2 regions of the Psychromonas sp. KJ10-5 genome follow, and region 2 is predicted to be linked to the other one. Evidence: predicted binding sites of a transcription regulator. Region 2 holds the regulator's gene; the other holds the start of a gene.
The links. Region 2 encodes ArgR, which controls arginine synthesis, uptake and breakdown. Its sites were predicted from a motif close to ANTGAATANNTATTCANT; they were not measured.
Positions count from the first base shown of each region.

Region 1: a site for ArgR is predicted at 1,661-1,678, ahead of AC0L3W_RS10465 (OadG family transporter subunit). Genes of this name have one in related genera too.

Region 1 is NZ_CM147864.1:2,369,857-2,373,072, reverse strand. Features, by position in the region: tRNA gene AC0L3W_RS10485 (tRNA-Ser) at 668-760, shown strand; tRNA gene AC0L3W_RS10480 (tRNA-Arg) at 779-855, shown strand; tRNA gene AC0L3W_RS10475 (tRNA-Arg) at 919-995, shown strand; tRNA gene AC0L3W_RS10470 (tRNA-Arg) at 1,077-1,153, shown strand; gene AC0L3W_RS10465 (OadG family transporter subunit) at 1,733-1,987, shown strand; gene oadA (sodium-extruding oxaloacetate decarboxylase subunit alpha) at 2,020-3,216, shown strand, end outside.
Region 2 is NZ_CM147864.1:3,681,434-3,684,649, reverse strand. Features, by position in the region: gene mdh (malate dehydrogenase) at 1-378, opposite strand, end outside; gene AC0L3W_RS16190 (transporter substrate-binding domain-containing protein) at 543-1,307, opposite strand; gene argR (transcriptional regulator ArgR) at 1,490-1,954, shown strand; gene AC0L3W_RS16180 (type IV pilin protein) at 2,179-2,580, shown strand; gene AC0L3W_RS16175 (transglycosylase SLT domain-containing protein) at 2,654-3,216, opposite strand, start outside.

The DNA.
Region 1 (3,216 bases), 1.3 Mb from region 2:
GATGACGCGCACATTGGCTTTTGCCTACAGTATTTTGTTTTTTGTGTTTTATCGATATTTATGAAAATTACGACACATCTTTTAAGGGGCGCTGGCTTTAGCCTGCAGTATTTTGGTTTTTGTGTTTTTTAAGTATTGTGATGTTGTGAATATTTGTTGGTTCATTTAGTCCGATGCAGTTAAATAGCTGTATGCGATGATTTGCCTACTGGCAGACTTAAGTCAGCGCCCTGACATTAGACTTAGCCTAATGGCTGCTGCTATTAGGTATATTTAATGCAAAAGCTGCAGGGTAAGCATACGGCCTTAATATGAAACTTTGTTTGATAGCTACGACTGCTTGTTTTAGCTTTTTATTTTGCCGCACAGGGGTTATTAAGCAGAAGTCTAAAATCATAAATGTGAGCGCTCTATGATCTCTTTTGGCATTTCCTTAATAGTTACTCCCTTTTTATCCGTTAATTACCTTTTGATGTAATCTTTTGCGAGCAGTATCAATTGGCTTGCTATGAAATAAATATAAAACTTACTTTTAGATAGCTTGAAAATCCCTCATTTAACGTAAAAAACAAGCAGTTTGTTTAATTAGCAAGCAAGCAAAACTTTTTCTTTAAAAAAAGTTTGACTTGTTTTCATAAGACAGTAATATGTGCGCCAACAAGACGACGGTGGGGTGGCCGAGTGGCCGAAGGCGCTCCCCTGCTAAGGGAGTAACGGGTTTATAGCCTGTTCGAGGGTTCGAATCCCTCCTCCACCGCCATTCTTGTAGATTCTTAAAGCGGGTGTAGCTCAGCTGGATAGAGTACCTGGCTACGAACCAGGCGGTCAGGGGTTCGAATCCCTTCACCCGCACCATATTTCTATTTGCACGAAAATACGGTGAGCTTAAGAATTGAATAAAAACAAAAGAATATCGCGGCGGGTGTAGCTCAGCTGGATAGAGTACCTGGCTACGAACCAGGCGGTCAGGGGTTCGAATCCCTTCACCCGCACCATTCTTTAAAGGCTTACCTTAGGTAAGTTTTTTTGTTTTTAGAGCTTTATTAATATTATTCCCAATAATATTAAACACCAATGCGGGTGTAGCTCAGCTGGATAGAGTACCTGGCTACGAACCAGGCGGTCAGGGGTTCGAATCCCTTCACCCGCACCATTTCTTTGATTATGTTGTTATCCCTAATACCCCTCATTATATTTATTCAATAACCTTGAATTATAATTCATTTGTTCTTTATGATTAAACTGCCTGTCTTTATTTATATTATTTATACTTTTTGATGTTTTTAATAAATTATTTAAGTTCTTTTATGCCGTTTATTTTTCTGTCTATTTTTTATTTAGTGATGCTGCATGTTTATTTAGTTTAATTGCAAATTAAGTCATGTTTTGTATAGGAAATTGAAAGCACAAAATGGATGGAAATAACATTAAATAGTGGGTTTTAAATCTCAACTCTGCCTAGTTGGTCAACTTCGCTCACTTTCATTTTATAGGTCAAACCAGTACAATAAACTGCTGCCAGATAATATTTTATTAATAGTGATATATATTAATAAGTTAATTCAATTAAATAACTTATTGTTGATTCATTATTATTAAATCGGAACACTTTCTGGCAGGTATTCAAAGTCCACTTTATTGCAACATGAAAAATACATTTATTGAATAAATATTCACTTTTGTAGTTGTTAGCAGTTAAGTTGGATATTTATAAAAGGATAAGGATACGTCTATGGATATTTCAGGCTCTTTAGTTACTGCTTTAATGTTACTGGGTCTTGGTATGGCATTTGTTTATTTGTTTTTAGGGTTATTATTTATTTGTATTACGTTAATGGCGAAATACATCCCTGCAGATAAACCTGTTGCAACTCCGCAAAGAAAAGCACCAGCTGTTCCTACAGCGAGTGACACTCAGGTTAACCCACAAGTCATTGCTGCTATTACTTCAGCAGTGCAACAATACCGTAAAGCACAATCAGCATAATGGACAAGAAATTAATAAAGGAGCAAGTGAATATGTCTAAGCCTCTAGCAATCACAGAAGTTGTGTTACGTGATGCACACCAATCATTATTTGCAACACGCATGCGCATTGACGATATGCTACCCATTGCAGAGAAACTAGATAAAGTAGGTTACTGGTCTTTAGAGACGTGGGGTGGCGCTACTTTTGATTCATGTATTCGTTATTTAGGTGAAGATCCTTGGGATCGTATTCGCGCACTCAAAGCTGCGATGCCTAATACACCACAACAAATGTTATTAAGAGCACAAAACTTATTAGGTTACCGTCACTATGCTGACGATGTTGTGCAAAAATTTGTTGAGCGCGCACATACTAATGGTGTAGATGTTTTCCGTATTTTTGATGCGATGAACGATCTTCGTAACTTTGATACTGCGATTAAATCTGCAATTGAAGTTGGTGCACATGCACAAGGTACTCTGTCATATACTACTAGCCCTGTGCATACTATCGATGGTTGGGTGGACATGGCAAAACGCCTTGAGGATATGGGCTCCCACTCTATCTGTATTAAAGATATGGCTGGTTTATTAAAGCCTTATGTTGCAGAAGAGCTAGTAACAAAAATTAAAGCCTGTACTGACATTCCATTAGCATTACATTGTCACGCAACCACTGGTCTAAGTGTTGCAACACAACAAAAAGCGATCGATTCTGGTGTTGATATTATCGATACGGCTATCTCATCAATGAGTATGACTTACGGCCATTCACCAACAGAAACATTAGTTTCAATTGTGGAAGGAACTGCACGTGATACAGGCTTAGATCTGCATCAATTAGAAGATATCTCATCTTACTTCCGTGAAGTACGTAAAAAATACGTTAAATTTGAAGGTGAATTAAAAGGGGTTGATCCTCGTATTTTATTGGCGCAAGTACCGGGTGGCATGTTAACCAACATGGAAAGCCAGCTTAAACAGCAAGGTGCTGGTGATAAAATGGATGAAGTATTAAAAGAGATTCCACGTGTTCGTGAAGATCTTGGTTTTATTCCATTAGTAACACCTACTTCGCAAATTGTAGGTACGCAGTCAGTCATTAACGTATTAATGGGTGAACGCTACAAAAACATCACTAAAGAAACGGCTGGTGTATTAAAAGGTGAGTATGGTTCAACACCTGCCCCTGTTAATACTGAACTGCAAGCGAAAGTATTAGATGGGGCAAGTGCAATCACTTGTCGC
Region 2 (3,216 bases):
AGCCACAGTCGTATTTACAGGGTTTGTAATAACACCGATACATGCAGTAGGCGCAACATCAGCAACTTTGCCGATTAATGTTTTAATGATGCCAGCATTGATATTAAATAAGTCTGAACGGTCCATACCTGGCTTACGTGCAACACCCGCAGAAATTAACACTACGTCAGCACCTTCTAAAACAGCCGTTGGATCATCGCCACCAACACCGTCAACAGTAACGCTTGAAGGGATGTGACTTAAATCTTTTGCAACACCCGGAGTAACTGGAGCAACGTCGTATAGTGATAACGTAGAGCCTGCTGGTAAATCTAATTTAAGTAATAAAGCGAGGGCTTGACCGATACCACCTGCAGCACCAAGAACAGCAACTTTCATATTTTTCTCCAATGAAATAAAAATGTTTAAGTATTTAAGAGTAATCATATCTATTCTAAAGTGAATAAATACGCATGTGTGAAATATGTTAAATAATTGTGACTAATGTTAAAGATTAGCTTATTTGTAAATGAATGGGTACTACTAAATTCCTTTGTTCAACACTAGTTTTGAGGAAAATATTGATCATAAATTTGTTTATAAGTACCATTTTCAACAATTAACTTCAAACCTTCATTTAAACGTAAACGTAAATCATCATTGCCTTTTTTTACTGCAATGCCATAACCTTTCGAAAACTGCTCAACAAACACAGATTCTGTTCTACTGATCACCAAAGGTTGCTCTTGCTCAACTTGTTTACTCAAGAAGTCATTCACAACTTCAAAATCTGCAAAGACAACATCGATTTTGTGACGCTGTAAATCCTGCAAAGCCGCTTTAGATGAGAAATAAGGGACAATGTAACTATTTTCGGGGGCGAACTTAATCAGATAATTTTGGTTCGAGGTGTTTGCTTGCACGCCAATCAATTTACCACTCAGAGAAAAAGCAGTTTGTAATTGCTCTTTACTAACAAAAACCGGCGGTACTTTATAATAACTGTCACTGAAATCGACTTTATCCAATCGCTCACTAGTAATATCTAATGCAGCAATCACCGCATCATATCGCCCAAAGGGAAGGGTTAACAATAAGCCATCAAAACGGTGATGTTCAAAACTACAACTCATATTCATTTCAGCACAAATAGCATAGGCAATATCGATATCAAAACCGGCTATTTTTTTATCTGGAGTTAAAAATTCAAAGGGGTAGTAGTTGGCATCTGTAGCAAATCTAACTTGTATTTTTTCTAACGCTTGGGCACAAAGAGAGGTTGACAATAAGATACTAATAAACACAAATTTACGCGTTAAAAAAGTCATAATATATCGTCCTGATAAGATTTAATTGAAGCAAATGTTAGCAGAACTCCAGTTAAGAAAGTAGCTATCCTGCAATAAATGCATTTATTTTATAAAAAACGAATAAATATGCAAAAAAAGTGATATTTAATCTATTAACTAGGTACTAATTTAGATTAAAATAAACCCTTTATTATAAATAGATGGGAACAGCAATGCGCAAAGCTTCTGAATTGATGGACTTTTTTAAATGTTTGCTTAAAAAAGAGCATTTAAGCTCACAAAGTGAGATTGTGGACGCTTTAATCGAAGCTGGTTTCACCCACATTAATCAATCCAAAGTATCTCGAATGCTGAGTAAAACCGGCGCTGTACGAACGCGTAATGCAACCGGTGACATGGTGTATTGTTTACCTGTTGAGCTTGGCATTCCAACGACGACCAGCCCGCTAAAAAACTTAGTTGTAGATATCGACCATAATGATAGCTTAATCGTCATTAGAACCAGTCCTGGTGCTGCTCAATTAATTGCTCGCTTACTTGATTCAATGGGTAAAGCAGAAGGGATTTTAGGCACTATCGCCGGAGACGATACCATTTATATTGCCCCTAGCAACACAGCGAAAATTGAAGAAACGCTAGTGGTTGTACATAAATTATTTGATTAACTAATAACGTAACCCAACGAATAAGTTAATGCTTCAGTGAGTATTAACTTAAATAGTGCCCAATACATGTGCCATTTTCACTTACTCCCCCGCAATATGACTAACCATTCATCATAGAATACTTAGCTAAACTCCGCTGCAAGCTAATTTTAAAAATTTTTCTATACTCAAATAGGTTCATACCGCTTACGGCAATGCAGTAATCAGTACAAAAGGAGAGGGAAATGAAATGGGATCGTGGTTTTACCTTAATTGAATTACTCATTGCGATAGTTATTCTTGGCATCATTGTCAGTATTGCTTATCCTTCATATCAAAATTTTCTGCTAAAAACTCGACGAGTAGAAGCTCAAACAGAGCTCATTAAAGCGCAAGTAGAACAGAGTAGTTACCGCATCACTGAACCAAATTACAGCACGGACAACAATCAGATAGGCTTACCAACGACACATGACTTTTATACTTTTAGTATTGTTTCAGCATCAGCCCACACATACCTTTTAAAGGCGCAAATAAAAGATGGTAGTACACAAGCGAATGACCAGCTGATTTGCCAAACCCTGTATATTAATCAAAGCAATGTAAAAACAAGCGATGGGGAAAAAGAAAACACCGCTTGCTGGTAAAATTAATTACCCCAAAGCGGTGTTTAGTGCAACAGCCACAACTTAATATTGTAATGAGTAAAGTTGTTACGGGTTAATACCCGCTTGATAGCTCTTCACTTTTTAAGAACTTCAATGGCTTACCGAAAACATGTTGATAAATCACATTATAAGCGAGTACATTTTGTACGTAAGCGCGAGTCTCATAAAATGGGATAGTATCTACCCAGCTATCGATATCAATGCCTTTATTGCCTTTTTTCTTCTCTTCACTAGTCCATCTTTCAACACGGTGAGGCCCCGCATTGTAAGCTGCAGTGGCTAAAACTCGGTTACCGTCATAACGTGTTAATAAGCCATTAAAATAAGCGGTACCTAACTGAACATTTAATTCACCTTCATTTAATTGCTCTACGTTAGAATATTCCGTTAAACCAATTTTTTTCGCCGTTTCCTCTGCTGTCTTAGGCATTAATTGCATATAACCACTTGCACCTACAGGAGATTTTGCATGTTGATCAAAACTACTTTCACGACGAGTAATTGCATAAATATAGGTTGGCTCAACATCATATTGTTTAGCCGCTTCAACAAACAACTCAGATTTAGCATTAGGAAAACGTATGTTTAATGCATTCCAACTTTTTGAATTAATGC